Regions from separate parts of the Streptomyces sp. NPDC096040 genome, predicted to be linked through region 1. Evidence: riboswitches for the same ligand, from Rfam matches in the RefSeq annotation. Region 1 holds a riboswitch; each other region holds the start of a gene.
The links. A riboswitch is a leader RNA that binds a small molecule or an ion and turns the genes downstream of it on or off. The one in region 1 is predicted to bind cobalamin.

Region 1 (7,123 bases):
GCCGGGAGGAGGTCAGGCAGAGGCCTTGCAGCACCGGGACGTTCAGATCGGCGAGCGCCCCGACGTCCCAGGCCTCCTCGTCACCGCCGGCCGAGGCCTGCGAGGCGTGGGTGCCGCCGGCGGCCAGCACGGTGGCGACCAGCGCGTCGGCCCCGGCGAGGATCTCGTACAGCCCGGCGTCCGCCCCACGCAGCGAACCGCAGTACACCGGAAGGGCGTTGGCGCCACGCGCCTCGATCGCGTCGCACAGGGTGTCCACGAAGGCGGTGTTGCCGCTCAGTTCATGGGCCCGGTAGAAGAGCACCCCGACCGTGGGGCGGCCTTCCCGGATCTCGTAGGAGCCGTGCACCCCGAACTCGGGCATCTTCTGCGGCTCGGCGAACCCCTCGCCGGTCAGCAGCACGGTGTCCGACAGGAACCGGGACAGCTCCAGCAGGTTCGCGGGCCCGCCCTCGACGAGATAGCGCAGCGCTTCCGCGACCACACCCGCCGGTACCGACGACTCGGCCATCAACTCGGCGTCCGGCACTGCCTCGCCGCCAAGAAGCACGGTCGGCACACCGGACGCCCGGAGCACGGCGAGCCCGTCCTCCCAGGCCCGTTTGCCGCCCAGCAGCCGTACGACGGCGATGTCCGCGCCCTCGATCAGCGCGGGCAGCTCCTCCGCGACGTCGACGCGCGTCGGATTGCCGATCCGGTAGTCCGCACCGGCAGCGGCCCGGGCCGCCAGCAGATCGGTGTCGGCGGTCGACAACAACAACACAGTGCTCATGCGGGCGCTCCCGGTGGGATGAAAGGCAGTCCTTGCGGCGCGCCCGACTCGATGAGCCGCCAGAGCGCGTCGGTGTCCGCGTGCTGTTCGATCAGGTCGCCGAGCCGGTCGAGCTGCTCCTCGCGCAGCGCGGCGAACGAGGTGTCGGGGGCCGGCACGAACCGGCGGCCCGCGGCGGCCGCCACCTCGCGCAGAAAGGCCCGGCGGAAACCGTCCGACTCCAGGGAGCCGTGCCAGTGGGTGCCCCAGGTCTGCCCGACCCGGCAGCCGTCCAGGAAGGGCTCGCCTCCGGTCACCTCGGCGACCCCGTGATGGATCTCGTACCCCTCGACCCGCTCGCCGAGGGCCTCCCCGACGGGCCGGGTGAGGGTCTTCTCCCGGGCGAACCGCACCCGTACGGGCAGCACCCCGAGGCCGGCCACCTGCCCGCGCCGGCTCTCGACGTCGTCCTCGATGTGCTCCCCGAGGACCTGGAAGCCACCGCAGACGCCGAGCACGGGTCGCTGCTCGGCGGCCCTGCGCCGCAGCGCGTCCGCCAGCCCCCGCTCCCGCAGCCATTCCAGGGCCCGGACCGTCCCCCGGGTTCCCGGGACCACGACGAGATCGGCGTCGGCCAGTTCCTCGGGCCGGTCCACGAACCGCACCACGACACCCGGTTCCGCGGCCAGCGCGTCCACGTCCGTGAAGTTGGACATCAGGGGGATGGCACAGACGGCGACCCGCAGCACGTCCGCGCCGACGGGCGGGGCGACGTTCGACTCGCGGACGGTGCCGCGCAGCGAGACACGGAGCCCGTCCTCCTCGTCGATCCCGAGGCCGTGCCGGAACGGCAGGACGCCGTAGGTGTGCCGCCCGGTGAGCCCGTGGAGCATGTCGAGGCCGGGCTCCAGCAGGGAGACATCGCCCCGGAACTTGTTGACGAGGAACCCGGCGACGAGAGCCTGGTCCTCCGGCGACAGGAGGGCGACGGTACCGAAGAAGGAGGCGAACACGCCCCCGCGGTCGATGTCGCCGACGACGAGCACGGGCATCCGCGCGTTGCGCGCGATCCCCATGTTCACGATGTCGGTCCGGCGCAGATTGATCTCCGCCGGACTGCCCGCCCCCTCACAGATCACCGCGTCATACGTGCCCCGCAACTCGGCGAGACAGTCGAGCACGGTCCCGAGCAGCTTCTGCTGCCGCCCGCCGTGGTATCCGCGGGCACTCAGCTCACCGACCGGCTTCCCGAGCAGCACGACCTGACTGCTCTGCTCGCCGCCAGGCTTGAGCAGCACGGGGTTCATCAGCGCGGTCGGCTCGACCCGGCAGGCCTGCGCCTGCATGGCCTGCGCCCGCCCGATCTCGGCGCCCTCGCGTGTGACGAAGGAGTTGAGGGACATGTTCTGCGCCTTGAACGGCGCGACCTCGACGCCCTGCCGCGCCAGCCACCGGCAGATACCGGCGGTGACCACACTCTTGCCGGCATCGGAGGTGGTACCGGCTACGAGGAGACCTCCGCCGTTCATGACGTCCTTCCCGAAAGCGACGCCAGCAGCAGGGACCCGGCCGCGCCGACCCCCAACGCCAGCCATCCGACCCGCCGTGACAACCGCACGGCCCGGTAGATGTCGCGGACCTCCACGGCACGCCCCTCCCGGTTCAGCACGGGCCGATGCTCGATCCGCCCGCCGTACGACAGCGTCCCGCCGAGCCGTACCCCCAGCGCCCCCGCGAACGACGCTTCCACCGGCCCGGCGTTGGGGCTCGGGTGCTTCGCCGCATCGGCCCGCCAGGTCCGTACGGCCCCCCGGCCGTCACCTCCGGCGACGGCGGCCAGTACGGCGGTGAGCCGTGCCCCCGGCCACCCCGCCACGTCGTCCAGTCGCGCCGAAGCCCACCCGTAGCGCCGGTAACGGGCCGACTTGTGGCCCACCATGGCGTCCAGGGTGTTGACGGCCCGGAACCCGAGCAGCCCCGGCACCCCGCCCACGGCGCCCCACACCAGCGCACCCACGACCGCGTCGCTCGTGTTCTCGGCGACGGACTCCACGACCGCCCGGGCGATCCCGTCGGCGTCCAGGGACTGCGGATCCCGCCCGCACAGATGCGGCAGCCGGGCGCGCGCCGCCTCCACATCGCCCGCCTCCAGGGCACGCCCGATGGCGCCGGCCTCGCGGGCGAGTGAAGTGCCCCCGACGACGGCCCAGGTGGCGGTCGCGGTGAGCGCGACGGAAGCGGCGGTGGAGGGTCGTACGAGCCGCTGGGCGGTGGCGCCCAGGGTCACGGCACCGCCGGCGCACACCGCGGTGTGCAGGGCGCCCCACCCGCGGTGGTCCCGCCACAGCAGCCGTTCCACGGTCCCGGCCGTCCGCCCGAACGCGGCGACCGGATGCCCCCGGCGCGGATCGCCGAACAGCAGATCACCGAGAAGGCCGGCGGCGGCGCCGTACGCGAAGACGCGACCGGCACCCATCGGCTCAGCCGGCCGAAGAGTCGGGGACGGGTCGGGTACTCAACCTCGGTCGGCAGCCGCGCATGGCGATAGGTCCTCACTCAGGGTGTCCACGCCCTGGTTCGACGAGACCGGCGGTGAGAGTTCCTGGCTCCCGGGGACTGCTACCCCGGTGACAGTGGCGGGACCGCGCCGGATTCACACCGGCTTCCTCTCTTGCCGCCGTACTTGGCTCCGGAAGTCCACCACGCTCCCGGAAGACCCGTCAACTTGCCGTTGACCTGCGAGGGGACTGTGTGGGAAGGCCCACACCGGTGGTCCAGCGGGGCCCGTGGGGCATGCCGAAGGCTCCTCCCGAGCGGATTCGGGGAGGAGCCTTTGCCGGCCTCGCGTTCAGGCTTCGGCCGCGGTCAGGCCTTGGCCACGATCAGATGGATGCCGTACGCCACGACGGCCGCGCAGGCCGCGAAGCACAGGTAGGCGGTGGTCACGGCCAGGGCCGCCGAGTTGCCCTGGGCCGTGGCGCGTTCGCGGGCGGAGAGGCCCTTGATGCCGAGGGTGAAGAGAGCCACCATGCCCACGGTGACCACGAGGCTGACGCCGAAGACGGAGCCGATGGCTGCCCAGTCGATGTTCATGTCGGTTCTTCCTCGGGGGTCAGACGGTCGCGGCCGGGTCGGTGGCGGCGGCCGGGGCGGGGGACGGGATCGTGGCGGTGAGGTCGTCGGTCACCGTGCCCGCGGGCGGCGGGGTCACGGCGGCGATCGCCGTGGTCACCACGCCGGCCGGCTCCGTGCCGTCGGTGTCGTTGACGTTGGCGCTGTCCACCACCTCGCGGCGGGAGAGCTTCCAGATCGCGGCGCTGGAGGCGACGAGGAAGACGGCGACGACCGCCGTGCCCCAGTCGCCGAGGTCCGTCACGGACTCGGCGAGCGCGCCGACGACCGCGGCCGCGGGGAGGGTGAGCACCCAGGCGACGACCATGCGGGTCGCGGTGGACCAGCGGACCGTGCCGCCCTTGCGGCCGAGGCCCGCGCCCATCACGGAACCGGAGACGACGTGCGTGGTGGAGAGGGAGAAGCCGAGGTGGGAGGAGGCCAGGATGGCGGTGGCCGCGCTGGTCTGGGCGGCGAAGCCCTGCTGTGGCTGGAGGTCGGTCAGGCCCTTGCCCATGGTGCGGATGATGCGCCAGCCGCCGATGTAGGTGCCGAGCGCGATTGCCAGGCCGGCGGAGAGGATGACCCAGGTGGGAGGGTTCGAGCCGGGCGCGACGGCACCGCCCGCGATCAGCGCGAGGGTGATGATGCCCATCGTCTTCTGCGCGTCGTTGGTGCCGTGCGCGAGTGAGACCAGGCCGGCGGAGGCGATCTGGCCGGCGCGGTAGCCCTTGCGGGTGGCCTCGTCCTCGGCGTTCCGGGAGAGCGTGTAGGAGAGGCGGGTGGAGAGCATCGCCGCGATGCCCGCGACCACGGGGGCGGCGACCGCCGGGAGCAGGACCTTGGTGACCAGGACGTCGCCGTGGACCGCGCCGAAACCGGCGGAGGCGACGGTGGCGCCGATCAGGCCGCCCATCAGGGCGTGCGAGGAACTGGAGGGCAGGCCCACCAGCCAGGTCACCAGGTTCCAGAGGATCGCGCCGACGAGGGCGGCGAAGATGACCTCGGGGCGGATGCCGTTCTCGTCGACCAGGCCCTTGGAGATCGTGTTGGCGACCTCCACGGAGAGGAAGGCGCCGACCAGGTTGAGCGCGGCGGACATGGCCACCGCGATCTTGGGCTTGAGCGCGCCGGTCGAGATGGTCGTGGCCATCGCGTTGGCGGTGTCGTGGAAACCGTTCGTGAAATCAAACGCGAGTGCGGTCACCACCACAATCGCGAGGATCAGCGAGAAGCTTTCCATTTACCCAGGCAATCTTCAGGGGTCATCGGCTGTTGGACCGTAGGCAACCTGAATGAACGGAAGATGAACTGGGGTGGTCTCCGTGGTGTCTGAGATCGACTTCGGGGTATCCGTGCGCGGGAGTGGGCGAAGCCGCCGTCCCGTTTCCGGTCCGGCGGCCCGGTCGTTCCTTGGCCAGGAGCCCCTGGCGAACGCCTTCAGCCGGCTCGCCGACCCGTTGAAGAGATTCTGGTCACCCGGCAGACTGCCGCTGTCGTCGTACTGCCAGCAGGTCCAGTGCGACCATCCCGTCGGCAGTGCTCCCGCGTCCGCCGAGCCGTGGCGGGCGATCCACAGGGCGTTGTCCGCGGCGAAGGCGCTGCTGCCGCCCGTGCGGAGGTCCCACCAGTGGGTGGTCGTGTAGATCACCGGCCGCTGACCGGTCTCCCGCTCCAGCTCGGCACTGAAGGACTTGATCCACTTGACCATCTTGGAGTGGCTCAGCCCGTAGCACCTGTGCTTCTTGTCGTACGGGTTGTACTCGACGTCGAGCGCGGGCGGCAGCGTCCAGCCGTCCGCGGCCCAGGCGCCGCCGTGGCTTACGAAGTACGCGGCCTGCCGGTCGCCCGACAACCTGTCCGGCAGGGCGAAGTGGTACGCGCCCCGCATGATTCCGGCCTTGCGTGAACCGTTGTACTGCCGGCCGAAGTACGGGTTGCGGTAGGTGGTGGACTCGGTCGCCTTGATGTAGACGAACCTCGCGCCTTTCGCCTTGGCGCTCGACCAGTCGACGTTCTTCTGGTGCGAGGAGACGTCGTGCCCCTTCGGCAGGCTCGCCGCGGACGCCGGTGTCCCGCCGAACGCGGTCGCGGCCCCCCCGAGGGCGAGCGCGGCCACGGCCGCCGCGAGAACGCGGGCGTGGTCACGGTTGTGGTGACGGTACGACGGAGCGGTCACGGGCCATGTTTCCCCCCGGAATGGCGACGTGTACGAAAAATCGTCCAGATATTATTGGAAGATCGGCGTATTCTCGGCGATCTTCGGCCAAGCCTTGAAATGGGACTCTTCGCGGTGGTTTGCGCTCTACTGGATTCGGGACGTCCGGCCTAAAGTGCCCTGCCGTACAAGCCGGTTGGGGTGCTGCCTGACAGGATCGGGCCATGGCTGAGCAACGGCGGGACGAGCGTGACGGACGGGATGGGCGCGGCGGCGCACAGGGTGTGTCGGAGCCGCGAAGGCGGGATGTACGCGCGGAGGAGGCGCGCGCCTGGCGGGAACTCGTCGCCACGGCCCGCCGCACCGTGACCGACGGACTGGTCGTCGGCACCTCCGGCAACGTCTCCGTCCGCGTCGGCGACACCGTGCTGGTCACACCGTCGGGCGTGCCGTACGACCGGCTCACCCCCGACGACGTGACGGGCGTCGACCTCGCCGGCCGCCGGGTCCTCGGCACACTGGTCCCGACCAGCGAACTGCCGATGCATCTCGCGATCTACGGCAGCACGGACGCGGGCGCTGTCGTGCACACCCACGCCGTGCACGCGACGGCCGTCTCGACACTCGTCCCCGAGCTTCCGGCGATCCACTACATGACCGCCGCGCTCGGCGGCGCCGTCCGGGTTGCCCCGTATGCGACATACGGCACCGAGGAGTTGGCCGAGAACATGCTCCGCGCCTTGACGGACCGCTCTGGCTGCCTCCTCCAGAACCACGGCACGATCACCTACGGCTCCACCCTGACCCAGGCCTACGACCGCACGGCCCAGCTGGAGTGGATGTGCCACCTGTGGCTGACGGCGTCCGCCGTCCCCGGCCTGACCCCGAGCCTGCTGTCACCGGCACAGGTGGCGGAGGTGGGGGAGCTGCTGCGGGGGTACGGCCGGCGGACGGGGTGAGACCGGCGGCTGACAGGGAACCCGGACGCCCCTGTCGGAAGCTCCTCCCACACCCCAAGGCGGCTCATGTTTCCCCTGCCCCCGCTGGCCGTCGCCGAAGTCCGCCCCGACACTGGACAGGTGCGCCCAGTCAAAGTCACGGCC
Region 2 (7,123 bases), on a different contig from region 1:
ACCGGGGGCGGTCGTACCCGGGTGCTGATCTTCACAACACCTCCGACTTCCTGGTGGTACCCGGCGAACTCGACACCACCGCCCGCGTCCTACCCGGTCAACCTGCCTCCTCCATACGAGTCGGATGCGGGCACCGTTCAGTTCCCGGCTCTTGCGGCGGAATCGAAGCAGCGGAAGCGCCGAGGGCGCACAAGCGCACGCCGCGACCTGTCGCACCTCCGCACGCACCGAGGGCGCGCGTCCATCCGGCGCAGGCGGGGTATCTCCCGAGCAGCCCCGCGACCGCCGGCCGCCGGCGCCTCGCTGTCCCACGCCCACGGAGGTGGAGCACCATGACCGACACCAACGGACTGGAACCCGTCGCGACATTCTGCGGCGAGTGCGACTGCGGCTGTCCCCAGCTCTTCGTCGATCCGAAAGCCCCCGCCGAACAGCGGATCGTCCTGACCGACGACTTCGGCCAGCGCGTCCAGATGAGCTTCGACCAGTTCTCCAACCTGGTCTCCGACGCCAAGGCGGGCAAGCTGGACGGCATCGCCCAGCCCTGAGACGTACGCCTGGGGCACGGGAGGCACGGCGGGCCGGGAAGCGTCGAGGCTTCCCGGCCCGCCGGCGGTTCGGTCGCGGAATGTCAGCCGCCCTCGACCCGACGGGCCGCCCACCGCTGTTCGACCTTCGCCAACTTCCAGTACGCCACCGCCGCCACCCACACGACCATGAACAGGCCGACGATGACGTAGCCGACGTTGCCCAGGTCGAGGCCGGAGATCCAGCCCGTGACCGCGTCGCTCAAATCCAACTTGTCGTGCAGGACACCGACGAGCTCGATCGTGCCGATGAAGAAGGCGACAGCGATGGACAGGCCGGTGATGGCGAGGTTGTAGAAGACCTTGCGGACCGGGTTCGAGAAGGCCCACTGGTAGGCGAAGTTCATGAAGGTGCCGTCGAGGGTGTCGAACAGGCTCATGCCGGCGGCGAAGAGGAGCGGCAGGCTGAGGACCGCGTACCAGGGCAGGCCCGCCGCCGCGCCCGAGCCGGCCATCACCATCAGCGTGACCTCGGTGGCGGTGTCGAAGCCGAGGCCGAAGAGGAAGCCGAGGGGGTACATCTGGCCTGGGCGGGTGATGGACTTGGTGAGCCGTCCGAGGATGCGGTTCATGAACCCGCGGGAATCCAGGTGCTGTTCGAGTTCCGCCTCGTCGTACGTCCCGACCCGCATCGCCCGGAACACCTTCAGGATGCCCAGCAGGGCCACGAGGTTGAGGGCGGCGATGATGTAGAGGAAGGACCCGGAAACGGTCGTACCGATGATGCCGAGCGTCTGGTGGGTGCGGGAGTCGTCGTTCATGAGCGTGCCCGCGAGCTGGGCACCGCCCGCCACCAGCGCGGCCATCGCGACCACTACGCTGGAGTGCCCGAGCGCGAACCAGAACCCCACCGACACCGGCCGTTTGCCGTCGGCCATCAGCTTGCGGGTGGTGTTGTCGATCGCGGCGATGTGGTCGGCGTCGAAGGCGTGCCGCATGCCGAGGGTGTAGGCGGTGACGCCGAGCCCGATGCCGAACGCCTTGGACCCGACCTCGTAGTGCTCGGGGACGACGAGAAGGAACAGAATGCCGAAGGCGGCGGCATGCAGGGCGGCGATCACCGCCATCAGCCCGATCGTCTTGACGGTGTCCTCGCGCCGCCAGCGGAACGCTGAGGGCCTGATCTCGGGCAGGGATGTCTTGGGCAGGGTCATCCGGTCACGCTCCAGCACCTCGTGGATCAACTCGTGAGATGCCGTGGCCGGTCTCCTGGCTTACGGGTCGTGCACTCCCGCGCCCGCCTTCCCGGCCGCCGTACGACGGCCAGTGGCTGTCCCTTCCGGGACTTGGGCGGGGAACTCCCCGATTCACAGTGGCGAGGGCCGCGCCGGCTTCACACCGGCTTCCCGAACACCACGGCCTGCCCACCGTAGGGGGCTCGGTGCTCTCCTGCATAGCTGCATAGGTGCGCAGGTATGCAAGATCACATACGGGCGCCTGCGAGGATGAACCCATGCATCTCGTCCCGGCGGCCCGCGCAGACCGCCGCATCATCGACGGCCACCGGGTGTGCGACGCCATCGCCGCCATCGGCGAACCCGCCCGTGTCCGCACCTGGGCCGACCGCTTCTCCCTGCTCTCCGACCCGGGACGCCTCGCCCTTCTGCTGGCCCTGCACCAGGCAGGACCCCTTGCCGTCTCCGACTTGGCCGTCGCGACCGGCATGAACGACCCGGCCGTCTCACAGGCCCTGCGCCTGCTGCGCGCCGCCGGTGCCGTGGCGGGCGAGAAGGAGGGGCGGGTGGTGCGCTACCGAGTCGTCGACCCACTCGTCGCCGACCTCTTGAAGCACTGCGCCACCGGCACGGACTGAGCGGTGAGGGCGGACGCCTTCGACAAGTGCCCGCTGAAGCCGTCGACCTGGTGCGGGATGCTGCGGAGCGCTCCGGACTGACGATCACGCGCTGCGGCGGGGGCAAACAGTGGCGGGCGGGAACGATTCTCACGCGCGGGAAGCCGCGCGGCAGGCCGGAGAACGGGAGAAGGCCCGGAAGGCCGCCGAGGCCGAGGCCAAGCGGAAGGCTCGTGAGGAGAAACTGGCCAACGAAGCGGCCCGCGCCCAGGAGGCTGTCGACCGGACGAGCGTGACCGGGCATGATGCCGAGCAGCTTTCCCAACTGCTGCGCACGTCCGTTGTGGACGGGCGTCCGTTGACGTTCGAGCGGTCGAGGCCTCAGGCCGGAGACTCACGCGAGCGGACGCGACTGCCAGAAGCCCCGCTCAAGCCACTGGGGAGATTGGGGAGAATGAAACGCGCGCCGCTTCGGCCGGTCTTCCCCAACCGCAAGGTCACTCGTCCCGGATGACACTTCCGCGTCGCCGTGTCTGCACCCACCGCGGCGCAGGTCTGCCTGCAAGCAGTGTCTGCGGCAGACCTGCGCCAACTCTGACGAAGCACCGGCAGGCGTCGCCCGCGTGCCGACCGCCAAGGTCAACGAACGGTGCTCGCCGCTACCGTGGTTGGCGCGATGGCCGCCCGCACGGAGGCGGGGCGGCCACGGGCTCCGGAGCCGTCCCCGCACCCGAAGCGGCCCGGTGGAGACCTGTTCCTGAAGCCCGTGGGCGTCGCCTGGTGGCGGGCACCTGGGTGCCGAGGACCCACCCCCTGCTGCGGCACGCCGACAGGTTGGGCAACCCACGGGCCGCCGTGACGCGGCTCAAGGACCTCCGCGGGTGCGGGTCGGGGTCGGCGAGCTGGTCGCCGGTGAGGGTGAGGGGTTACCGCCGGTTGTGCCGCCGAGCAGCCCGCCGCCCGTACCAGCGGTGGTACCGGCGGTATCGGTCGGACTTGGGCTGACGCAGTGCTTCCCATGCCCTCTGCACGGTGCGGTGGGGGTCGGGCTGGCCGTTGGGGTCGGGGTGACCGTGGGCGTGCTCTGGGATGCGGTGGCGGAGGGTGTGGGCGAGGGTGCGCCGTATTCGTCCGTGCTCTGGCCCAGTTGGGGTGCGGGCGGGAACTGCTGGACGGGTTGTCCCTGGAGGGCGGCGGTCATGTAGCCGGTCCACACCTCGGTGGGCATGTCGGCGCCGAAGACCTTGGCGTAGCCACCGACACCCTGCATCGACTGGAGGCCGGCGTTCTTCGGGTTCTCCTTGAACATGCTCACAGCCGTGGTCAGCTGCGGGGTGTAGCCGATGAACCAGGCGGACTTGTAGTCGTCGGTGGTACCGGTCTTGCCGGCCGCCGGGCGACCCAGGGCCTGGGCGTTGGTACCGGTGCCGTTCTTGACGACGTCTCGCAGGACGTCGGTGACGGTGTCGGCGGTAGAGGCGGACATGGCCGTGGTGCCCTTGTGCTCGCCGAAGCCGGGCAACTGCCGGCCGTCGGCGACGACCTTGGTCACCGAGTACGGCTCGTGCTGGACCCCGCCGTCGTCGAAAGTGGCGTACGCGTCCGCCATACGGATCGCCGACGGTGTGGAGGTACCGATGTAGAAGCCCGGGGTGTCGTACTGCAGGCTCGTGCGCGGGAGCCCCGCTTTCAGGGCCTCAGCCTCCACGTTGTCGTAGCCGACATATTCGCCGAGCTGGACGTAGGGAGTGTTGACCGACTGCTCCATCGCCTTGCGCAAAGTGATGTAACCCCACTTGGTGGACACGTCGTTGCGCTGGTGCAGGAGCCCCGTGGGGTCGTTCGAGTCCGGCAGCTCCTGGCCTTGCTGGTTCTTGATGGTGATGCCGTCGTCACCGTCGAACTTCGAGTCCGGGGTGATCGGTGCGGGCGGCTGCCCAGGGGAGAGGACGGCGCCGTGATCGAGAGCGGCGGCCAGGTCGACGGGTTTGAAGGTGGAGCCGACCGGCACACCGGTCGCGTCCGCGTTGTCCGTCCAGTGACCCTTGTTCCAGCCGGCCCCGCCGTACAGCGCCACGATCGCGCCGGTGGACGGATCGATCGATGCCGCGCCGACCTGGACGTCCTTGTCGGCCGAGCGTTGCCGCGGGTCAAGGTGTTTCCGCTCCATCGCCGCGACGGACGTCGACAGGGCGTTCACCTTCTTCTTGTCGAAGGTGGTGTAGATCTGGTATCCGCCGCGGCCCAGTTGCTGGTCCGTGAGGGAGGTGTGGGCTTCGACGTATTTCTCCGCGGTCTGCACCAGGTAACCGGTCTGCCCTGACATTCCCGCCGACGGCGTGTACGGCTTGGGCGTGGGAAACCCTGACGCCAGGTAGCGCTGTTCCTGGGCGTCGGTGATCTCGTGGATCTTGGCCATCCGGTCCAGCACGTACTTCCAGCGTGCCTCGGCCTGGGCCTTGGCCTGCGGATCGGTGTCGGCGTGCATCAGCAGGCTCGGCTCGTTGACCGCGGCGGCGATGAAGGCGCCCTGGCTGACGGTCAGCTGGAACGCATGCACGTGGTAGTAGGCACGGGCCGCGGCTTCGATCCCGTAGGCGTCCCGGCCGTAGTAGCAGGTGTTGAGGTAGCCCTGCAGTATCTGCTGCTTGGACATCTGCCCGCCGATCTTCAGGGAGATCATGATCTCCCTTAGCTTGCGGGTGACCGACTGGTCCTGGCTGAGGTAGGTGTTCTTCACGAACTGCTGGGTGATGGTGGACCCCGACTGCACCTCACCGCCCGTGGCCATGTGGTAGACGGCGCGGAGCATGCCCTGCGTGTCGACGCCCGGATCGGAGTAGAAGGTGGCGTTCTCCGCGGCGAGGAAGTCCCACTGCACCAGTTTCGGGACCTGGGCGAGATCGACGTTCTGCCGGTTGGTCGCCCCCTGGGTGGCCATCACCGAGCCGTCCGACCAGTAGTAGGTGTTGCTCTGGGCTTGCGTACTGGGGTTCGCGCCGGGGATGGTCGTCGTCGCGTAGGCGTAGCCGAACAGGCCCAGCAAACCGCTGACGAACAGCAGGAAGGTGCCGGACACCAGCTTCCACGAAGGCAGCCACCGCCTCAGGCCACGTCTGCCCGCCCTCGGGTAGTCGATCAGGCCGCGCCGACCCGGACGTCCGGTGTCCGCACGTCGCGTGCCTGCCGCGCGGCGGGCACGCCCGCCCCGGGCCTGGGCCCTGCGTGCCGCGGCCCGGCCGCCACCCGGCATACCGTCCGAGCCGGACGGTATGGCCCTCCCCGACGATCGACGCCGGTGTTCGCTCATTCTCGCCACTCCTCAACCAAGGACACGGTCCCGCCATCGCCGCGAGACCGCCCGCAGGATGCCCCATGGGGGCCTGACCGGGACACGCTGACGCCCCCCCGGCAGCTCCTACAAGTTGTAAGAGTAAGTCGCACTCGCAAAACGCATGCAACCGCCCACCCAAGAACGAGCCGTAGCCCGGTATCGGACCTGTGCGGCTTCCGGTGCCGACGGCCGCGGCTGCTGGCGATCCGTGTGCCGCGTGCGGTTCGGAATACCGGCCGGTTCGGAATGTCGGCTGCCCCGGCGCCGGGGATGCGTCGGGGCAGTCCGTCACGGTGGTTGGCTAGCCGAGGGAGGTGAGGAGGGTGTTGAGCTCCTTGACCTCGGTGGCCTTGTCGGGGCTCGGGGCGCGTAGCGCCGTCAGGACGTGGTCGATCTCGCTGTCGAGGAAGTGCCAGGACTGCTCGCTCTTGGGCTCCAGGGTGGACTGGTCGTCGTCCCAAGCGGTCTCGAGGTCGGTCACTCGGGTGGTCGCGGCTGACTGGTTGCCCGAATTGAGCTTTGCCAGGGTGTCAGCCGCGATCGTGCGGAACTTCGCGATCTCAGCCGGAGGGAACGGCGACGTCGCCTGCTTCGGGGTGAGATGGGCGGTCACAGGGGCGGGGGCGTCCTCCTCGCTGGCCGCGGCCGCGTGGGGCTGGTGGTGTGCCCAGATGAGAAGCGCCGCAGTTGCGACCGCTACGACGGCGTAGTAACCGAGCATGATCCGCTCACGCGCCGGGTTCAGCGCTCGTGCGGTGTGGGTGAGTTCGCCGGTCTCGATGACATCGCTGCGGCTGATTGTGAGATATACGACCGTAGCGAGGATCGCGGCCAGGAAGATCACGCTGGTGATCGCAGTACCGAGGCCCAGGCCGCCGTCGCCGCCGGGCGAGCCGAGCCAGTCGCCGAGGTTGGCACCGAGCGGGCGGGTGAGGATGTAGGCGAGCCAGAAGGAGAGCACCGCGTTGGCGCCGAGGCGCCATCCGAGGACGATCGCGACGATCAGCCCGAGAGGCAGGAACACGGAGACGCCTGGCGTCCAGCCGGTCAGTTCCAGGGTCCAGTCGCCGGTCGCGGTGCCGAGGGCGAAAGTGACCAGGACCGCGAGCCAGTAGAAGAGTTCACGGGGACGGGTGGTGATGGTGTGGACCGACAGGGTCCGCTCGCGGGCGTACCAGATCCCGAAGACAACGGCCAGGAGGCCGGCGAACACGCTACTGCTCAACGCGAGGGGAACGCCCTGGCTGTCGGTGAGGATGTCTGTGTAGAGGGTGCCGGTCACACTCACCACCACGACGGTGAGCCAGTACACGAACGGGACGTACCGTTTGGTGGTGAGTTGCCAGCCCATGGCGCCCGCCAGCACGGCGGTGAAGATCAATGCCGTGTTGATCAGGCCAACGCCGAGGT
Region 3 (7,123 bases), on a different contig from region 1:
GCACGGTGAGGGGACGGAGCCGCGGTATGTCGGATGTACCTGAAGTGAGGCACCCGGTGGTGACACCTATACGCGTGATCATCACCGTCTGCCTCGTCGCGCCCTTCGTGGCGATGCTGTGGGTGGGCTCCTACGCCAAGACGGACCCGACGTTCATCGGGATCCCGTTCTTCTACTGGTACCAGATGCTGTGGGTGCTGATCTCCACCGCGCTCACGATGACCGCGTACCAGCTGTGGCAGCGGGAGCAGCGTGCCCGCAAGAGCGGGAACACGAGCGGGGGTGCGCAGAAGTGAAGGACGGTGTGAACGGCGTCGCGCTCGGCGTCTTCATCTTCTTCTTCCTGGCCGTCACGGTCATCGGCTTCCTGGCCGCGCGCTGGCGCAAGGCCGAGAACGAGCACTCCCTCGACGAATGGGGCCTGGGCGGCCGGTCGTTCGGCACCTGGGTCACCTGGTTCCTGCTCGGCGGCGACCTCTACACGGCGTACACCTTCGTCGCCGTACCGGCAGCGATCTACGCGGCGGGCGCGGCCGGCTTCTTCGCGGTGCCGTACACGATCCTCGTCTACCCGCTGATCTTCACGTTCCTGCCCCGCCTGTGGTCGGTCTCCCACAAGCACGGCTATGTGACGACCTCGGACTTCGTGCGCGGCCGCTTCGGCTCCAAGGGCCTCTCGCTCGCCGTCGCCCTGACCGGCATCCTGGCGACGATGCCCTACATCGCGCTCCAGCTCGTGGGCATCCAGGCCGTCCTCGACGTCATGGGCGTCGGCGGCAGCGACGGCACCAACTGGTTCGTGAAGGACCTCCCGCTGCTGATCGCCTTCGGCGTCCTGGCGGCGTACACCTACTCCTCCGGTCTGCGGGCGCCCGCGCTCATCGCGTTCGTGAAGGACGCGCTGATCTACATCGTCATCGCTGTTGCGATCATCTACATCCCGATCAAGCTGGGCGGCTTCGACGACATCTTCGCCAAGGCCGGCGACGCGTTCGCCCAGGTCAACCCGGCGACCGGCAAACCGCGCGGCGCGCTCGCCCCACCGGAGGCGGGCCAGTGGACCTACGCCACGCTGGCGTTGGGCTCCGCGCTCGCCCTGTTCATGTACCCGCACTCGATCACCGCGACGCTCTCCTCCAGGAGCCGTGAGGTGATCCGCCGCAACACCACGATCCTGCCGCTGTACTCCCTGATGTTGGGCCTGCTCGCCCTGCTGGGCTTCATGGCGATCGCGGCCGGCGTCAAGGTCACCAACGGCCAGCTGGCGATCCCCCAGTTGTTCGAGAACATGTTCCCGGACTGGTTCGCGGGCGTGGCCTTCGCGGCGATCGGCATCGGCGCCCTGGTCCCGGCGGCCATCATGTCCATCGCGGCCGCGAACCTCTTCACCCGCAACATCTACCGGGACTTCATCAAGCCGGACGCCACACCGAAGCAGGAGGCCCAGGTCTCCAAGCTCGTGTCCCTGCTGGTGAAGGTCGGCGCGCTGGTCTTCGTCCTCACCATGGACAAGACGGTCGCCATCAACTTCCAGCTGCTGGGCGGCATCTGGATCCTGCAGACCTTCCCGGCCCTGGTCGGCGGCCTGTTCACCCGCTGGTTCCACCGCTGGGCCCTGCTGGCGGGCTGGGCGGTCGGCATGGTCTACGGCACGGTCGCGGCGTACGGGGTGGCCTCGCCCACCCAGAAGCACTTCGGCGGCTCGGCCAAGGAGATCCCGGGCTTCGGCGAGATCGGCTACATCGGCCTGACGGCGTTCGTGATGAACGTGGTGGTGACGGTGGTCCTGACGTTCGCCCTGAAGGCGCTGAAGGCTCCGGAGGGCGTCGACGAGACAAAGGCACAGGACTACACGGCGGACGCCGGCGACCCGGGGGTGGAGGTCGAACTTCCTCCGGCTGTCGCAGAAGGCGCCCACTGAACAAACCAGGGGCGGCGACCAGCCACGCACAACCCACAGCGGGCCACCGAGAAATCCCACCCTCGGCGGCCCGCTGTCGTACACACTCACCCGCATGACGATCCTGATCCGGGAAGCGCACCCCACCGAATACGGCCCCCTCGGCGAGCTGACAGCCCAGGCCTACCTCCAGGACGGCCTCCTGGACTTCGGCGAGAGCGACTCGTATCTCACCGAACTCAAGGACGTCGCGAATCGGGCAGCCGCAGCCACCGTTCTCGTCGCCGTGAACGGCAACGCCCTCCTCGGCGGAGTCACGTTCGTCTCCGGCCCCGGCCCGATGGCCGACCTCGCCGCCCCCGGAGAGGCCGAGATCCGGATGCTCGCCGTCGACCGGGCCGCCCGCGGAAATGGCGCCGGCGAGGCACTCGTCCGCGCCTGTATCGACCGCGCGCAGGCCCTCGACGGCTGCGAGAAGGTCGTCCTGTCGACTCAGCGCACCATGAGATCCGCCCACCGCATCTACGAACGCCTCGGCTTCGTCCGCACACCCGAGCGGGACTGGAATCCCTTGCCGCAGCTGGACGACATCACTCTCCTCACCTATGAGTTGACGCTGCGGCACCGCCACGACACAACATGTGGGGGTGCCGCGACAGCGCGGCACTAGATGTATGCTCATGCTCGCTGTCGCCGCAGGGGAATCCGGTGCGAATCCGGAACTGTCCCGCAACGGTGTACTTGCGCACATCTGTGCACAAGCGTCAGTCCGAGGACCTGCCGACAGCACGCCCGGCCGTCCGGCCCGGGTGTTCTGACGTCCGGGCCTCGTGGAGTGGGCCGGGGACGCGGCACGCGTGTGTGCGCTCGTGGCTGCTCCCTGCCCTCCGCCAGGCCCCGTGCCGAGCGAGGGAGAGCCCCACGTGACCATCGCGCCAGCCGAACCGGCTTCAGCGACCATCTCTGTGGACGAGGACGGTCCCGGCACCGCGCTGCTGCGGACCCTGACCGGGCTGACCGCCGACCTCCCCGACGCCGACCCCGGCCGGGTCGCCGCCGCCGCGCTGCGGGGCCGGTCCGCGCGGGCCGACGAGTCGGAGTTGCGTGAGCTGGCCACCGAGGCGGCCGCCGGCCTCATCTCCGAGGACCCCGCCTACTCCCGGCTCGCCGCCCGGCTGCTGACGATCTCGATCCGCGGCGAGGCCGCCTCGCAGGGCGTGACGTCCTTCACCGAGTCCGTGGCCGTCGGTCACCGTGAGGGCCTCATCGCCGACCGCACCGCCGAGTTCGCGCGCCTGCACGCGGGCCGCCTGGACGCCCTGGTCGACCCGGACGCCGACGACCGCTTCGGCTACTTCGGGCTGCGCACGCTGCACAGCCGTTACCTGCTCCGGCACCCGATCACCCGCAAGGTCATCGAGACCCCCCAGCACTTCATGCTCCGCGTCGCCGCCGGCCTCGCCGAGGACGACACCCACAGGTCGGTCGACGAAGTCGCCGCGCTCTACGGGCTGATGAGCCGCCTCGACTACCTCCCGTCCTCCCCCACCCTCTTCAACTCCGGCACCCGGCACCCCCAGATGTCGTCCTGCTACCTCCTCGACTCCCCGAAGGACGAACTGGACTCCATCTACGACCGGTACCACCAGGTCGCCCGCCTCTCGAAGCACGCCGGCGGTATCGGCCTGTCGTACAGCCGGATCCGCTCGCGCGGTTCGCTGATCCGCGGTACCAACGGGCACTCCAACGGCATCGTGCCGTTCCTGAAGACCCTCGACGCCTCGGTGGCCGCGGTGAACCAGGGCGGCCGGCGCAAGGGCGCGGCCGCGGTCTACCTGGAGACCTGGCACTCCGACATCGAGGAGTTCCTGGAGCTGCGCGACAACACCGGTGAGGACGCCCGCCGCACCCACAACCTCAACCTCGCGCACTGGATCCCGGACGAGTTCATGCGCCGGGTGAACGCCGACGGGCAGTGGTCGCTCTTCTCCCCCGCCGACGTGCCCGAGCTGGTGGATCTGTGGGGTGACGAGTTCGACGCCGCGTACCGCGCGGCAGAGGAGAAGGGCCTCGCGCGCAAGACCATCCCGGCCCGTGACCTGTACGGCCGGATGATGCGCACCCTCGCGCAGACCGGCAACGGCTGGATGACCTTCAAGGACGCGGCCAACCGGACCGCGAACCAGACGGCCACCGCGGGCCATGTCGTCCACTCCTCCAACCTCTGCACGGAGATCCTGGAGGTCACGGACGACGGTGAGACGGCCGTCTGCAACCTGGGGTCCGTCAATCTCGGTGCGTTCGTCGACACATCGACAGGTGACCTCGACTGGGAGCGGCTGGACGACACCGTCCGCACCGCCGTCACCTTCCTCGACCGGGTCGTCGACATCAACTTCTACCCGACCGAGCAGGCGGGCCGGTCCAACGCCAAGTGGCGGCCGGTCGGCCTGGGCGCGATGGGCCTCCAGGACGTCTTCTTCAAGCTGCGGCTGCCCTTCGACTCCCCCGAGGCCAAGGCGCTCTCCACCCGGATCGCCGAGCGGATCATGCTCGCCGCGTACGAGGCCTCCGCCGGCCTCGCCGAGCGCGGCGGCCCGCTGCCGGCCTGGGAGAAGACCCGTACCGCGCAGGGTGTGCTGCACCCCGACCACTACGGCGTCGAGTTCACCTGGCCGGAGCGCTGGGCGGCGCTGCGCGCGCGGATCGCAAGGACCGGTCTGCGCAACAGCCTCCTGCTCGCCATCGCGCCGACGGCCACCATCGCCTCGATCGCCGGTGTGTACGAGTGCATCGAGCCGCAGGTCTCCAACCTCTTCAAGCGCGAGACACTGTCCGGTGAGTTCCTCCAGGTCAACTCCTACCTGGTCCAGGAGCTCAAGGACCTGGGCGTCTGGGACGCGCGCACCCGTGAGGCGCTGCGCGAGGCCAACGGCTCGGTGCAGGACTTCGCGTGGATCCCGGCGGACGTACGGGCGCTGTACCGCACGGCGTGGGAGATCCCGCAGCGCGGCCTGATCGACATGGCCGCCGCCCGCACCCCGTACCTGGACCAGGCCCAGTCCCTGAACCTGTTCCTGGAGACGCCGACCATCGGCAAGCTCTCCTCGATGTACGCGTACGCCTGGAAATCGGGCCTGAAGACGACGTACTACCTGCGCTCGCGCCCGGCGACCCGGATCGCCCGCGCCGCCCGGGCGACCGTCCCCGTACAGCAGACGACGGACGCCGTCGCCTGCTCCCTGGAAAACCCCGAGTCCTGCGAGGCCTGCCAGTAATGACCACCCAGAACAAGGCTGTCACATCGAAAAACCTGCTCGACCCGGGCTTCGAGCTGACTCTGCGTCCCATGCGCTACCCGGACTTCTACGAGCGCTACCGGGACGCCATCAAGAACACCTGGACCGTCGAGGAGGTCGACCTCCACTCGGACGTCGCGGACCTCGCCAAGCTCAGCCCCTCCGAGCAGCACCTGATCGGCCGGCTCGTCGCCTTCTTCGCGACCGGCGACTCGATCGTGGCGAACAACCTGGTGCTGACGCTGTACAAGCACATCAACTCCCCCGAGGCGCGGCTCTACTTGAGCCGCCAGCTCTTCGAGGAGGCCGTGCACGTCCAGTTCTATCTGACGCTCCTTGACACCTACCTCCCCGACCCGGAGGACCGGACGGCCGCGTTCGCCGCCGTCGAGAACATCCCCTCCATCCGCGAGAAGGCGGAGTTCTGCTTCAGGTGGATGGACTCGGTGGAGAACCTGGACCGGCTGGAGACCAAGGCCGACCGGCGCCGCTTCCTGCTCAACCTGATCTGCTTCGCCGCGTGCATCGAGGGCCTGTTCTTCTACGGCGCGTTCGCGTACGTCTACTGGTTCCGCAGCCGGGGTCTGCTGCACGGTCTCGCCACGGGCACCAACTGGGTGTTCCGCGACGAGACGATGCACATGAGCTTCGCGTTCGACGTGGTCGACACGGTCCGCAAGGAGGAGCCGGAGCTCTTCGACGACGAGCTTCAGCAGCAGGTCACCGACATGCTGCGGGAGGCCGTCGAGGCGGAGCTGCAGTTCGCCCGTGACCTGTGCGGTGACGGCCTGCCCGGCATGAACACCGAGTCGATGCGCCAGTACCTGGAGTGCGTCGCCGACCAGCGGCTCGGCCGCCTCGGCTTCGCTCCGGTGTACGGCTCGGAGAACCCGTTCTCCTTCATGGAGCTGCAGGGCGTTCAGGAGCTGACGAACTTCTTCGAGCGGCGCCCGTCCGCGTACCAGGTCGCGGTGGAGGGCACCGTCGACCTGGACGAAGACTTCTGAGCCTGCTGCTCCCCGCGGGCCTCATGGGCCTCCCTGATCTGCCGGTCGATGCGCCTGTCGCGCAGGATGCCGAGCACGGACGGGAGGGCCATGAGGACCAGGATTCCGAGGACCAGGACCATTCCGACGAGACCTTCGATCTGGTTTCCGTTCATGGACACCACTGTCGCGCCGGATACTCCTTACCGTGAGTGGCAGCACTGCCATGCAGCCTCGAATTACTGCCAGCGGCGAGGCACACTGGCAGCATGCTGAAGAACGTGGCCACGGTGCTGCTGGACGGTGTGCACCCCTTCGAGCTCGGGGTGGTCTGCGAGGTCTTCGGCCTCGACCGCTCCGAGGAGGGGCTGCCGGTGTACGACTTCGCGGTCGTCTCGGCGGAGGGGCCGGCGCTCGGCACCCATGTGCCGGGCCTCACCGTCTCCACGCCGTACGGTCTGGACCGGCTGGAGGAGGCCGATCTGATCGCGGTGCCGGCCTCCGACGCCAATGTCGACCGGGAGTACCCGCCCGAGCTGCTCGACGCGCTGCGCCGGGCGGTGGACCGGGGTGCCCGGGTGCTCAGCATCTGCTCCGGCGTCTTCGTGGTGGGCGCGGCCGGGCTGCTGGACGGGCGCCGGTGCGCCGTGCACTGGCGGCACGCCCAGCTGCTGGCCCGCCGCTTCCCGCGCACCCGGGTCGAGCCGGACGTGCTGTACGTCGACGAGGACCCGGTGATCACCTCGGCGGGCACCGCGGCCGGCATCGACGCCTGTCTGCACATCGTCCGCAAGGAACAGGGCCCCGAGGTCGCCAAGAAGATCGCCCGGCGGATGGTGGTACCCCCGCACCGGGACGGCGGCCAGGCCCAGTACATCGAGCGCCCCCTGCCGGAAGGCCCCTGCGACACGGTCGGCGAGGTGCTGGCCTGGATGGCG

Region 2: it holds a riboswitch for cobalamin, as region 1 does, so the genes downstream of both, nicT (Nickel transporter NicT) here and ABTY98_RS29125 (cobalamin biosynthesis protein) in region 1, are expected to answer to the same signal.
Region 3: it holds a riboswitch for cobalamin, as region 1 does, so the genes downstream of both, ABTY98_RS07045 (ribonucleoside-diphosphate reductase subunit alpha) here and ABTY98_RS29125 (cobalamin biosynthesis protein) in region 1, are expected to answer to the same signal.

What each region holds. Positions count from the first base shown of each region.
Region 1 covers NZ_JBEOTA010000023.1:101,584-108,706, forward strand. The annotation lists gene cobN (cobaltochelatase subunit CobN) at 1-772, opposite strand, end outside; gene ABTY98_RS29120 (cobyric acid synthase) at 769-2,280, opposite strand; gene ABTY98_RS29125 (cobalamin biosynthesis protein) at 2,277-3,227, opposite strand; cobalamin riboswitch at 3,326-3,468, opposite strand; gene ABTY98_RS29130 (hypothetical protein) at 3,617-3,844, opposite strand; gene ABTY98_RS29135 (inorganic phosphate transporter) at 3,864-5,105, opposite strand; partial or broken gene ABTY98_RS29140 (lysozyme) at 5,283-6,048, opposite strand; gene ABTY98_RS29145 (class II aldolase/adducin family protein) at 6,245-6,979, shown strand; gene ABTY98_RS29150 (alpha/beta hydrolase family protein) at 7,100-7,123, shown strand, end outside.
Region 2 covers NZ_JBEOTA010000018.1:150,009-157,131, reverse strand. The annotation lists gene ABTY98_RS25365 (hypothetical protein) at 333-548, shown strand; gene nicT (Nickel transporter NicT) at 632-1,741, opposite strand; cobalamin riboswitch at 1,770-1,960, opposite strand; gene ABTY98_RS25355 (ArsR/SmtB family transcription factor) at 2,041-2,400, shown strand; gene ABTY98_RS25350 (transglycosylase domain-containing protein) at 3,245-5,458, opposite strand; gene ABTY98_RS25345 (COG4705 family protein) at 6,015-7,123, opposite strand, start outside.
Region 3 covers NZ_JBEOTA010000004.1:329,330-336,452, reverse strand. The annotation lists gene ABTY98_RS07060 (DUF3311 domain-containing protein) at 27-296, shown strand; gene mctP (monocarboxylate uptake permease MctP) at 293-1,921, shown strand; gene ABTY98_RS07050 (GNAT family N-acetyltransferase) at 2,016-2,570, shown strand; cobalamin riboswitch at 2,575-2,699, shown strand; gene ABTY98_RS07045 (ribonucleoside-diphosphate reductase subunit alpha) at 2,824-5,178, shown strand; gene ABTY98_RS07040 (ribonucleotide-diphosphate reductase subunit beta) at 5,178-6,206, shown strand; gene ABTY98_RS07035 (hypothetical protein) at 6,119-6,361, opposite strand; gene ABTY98_RS07030 (helix-turn-helix domain-containing protein) at 6,455-7,123, shown strand, end outside.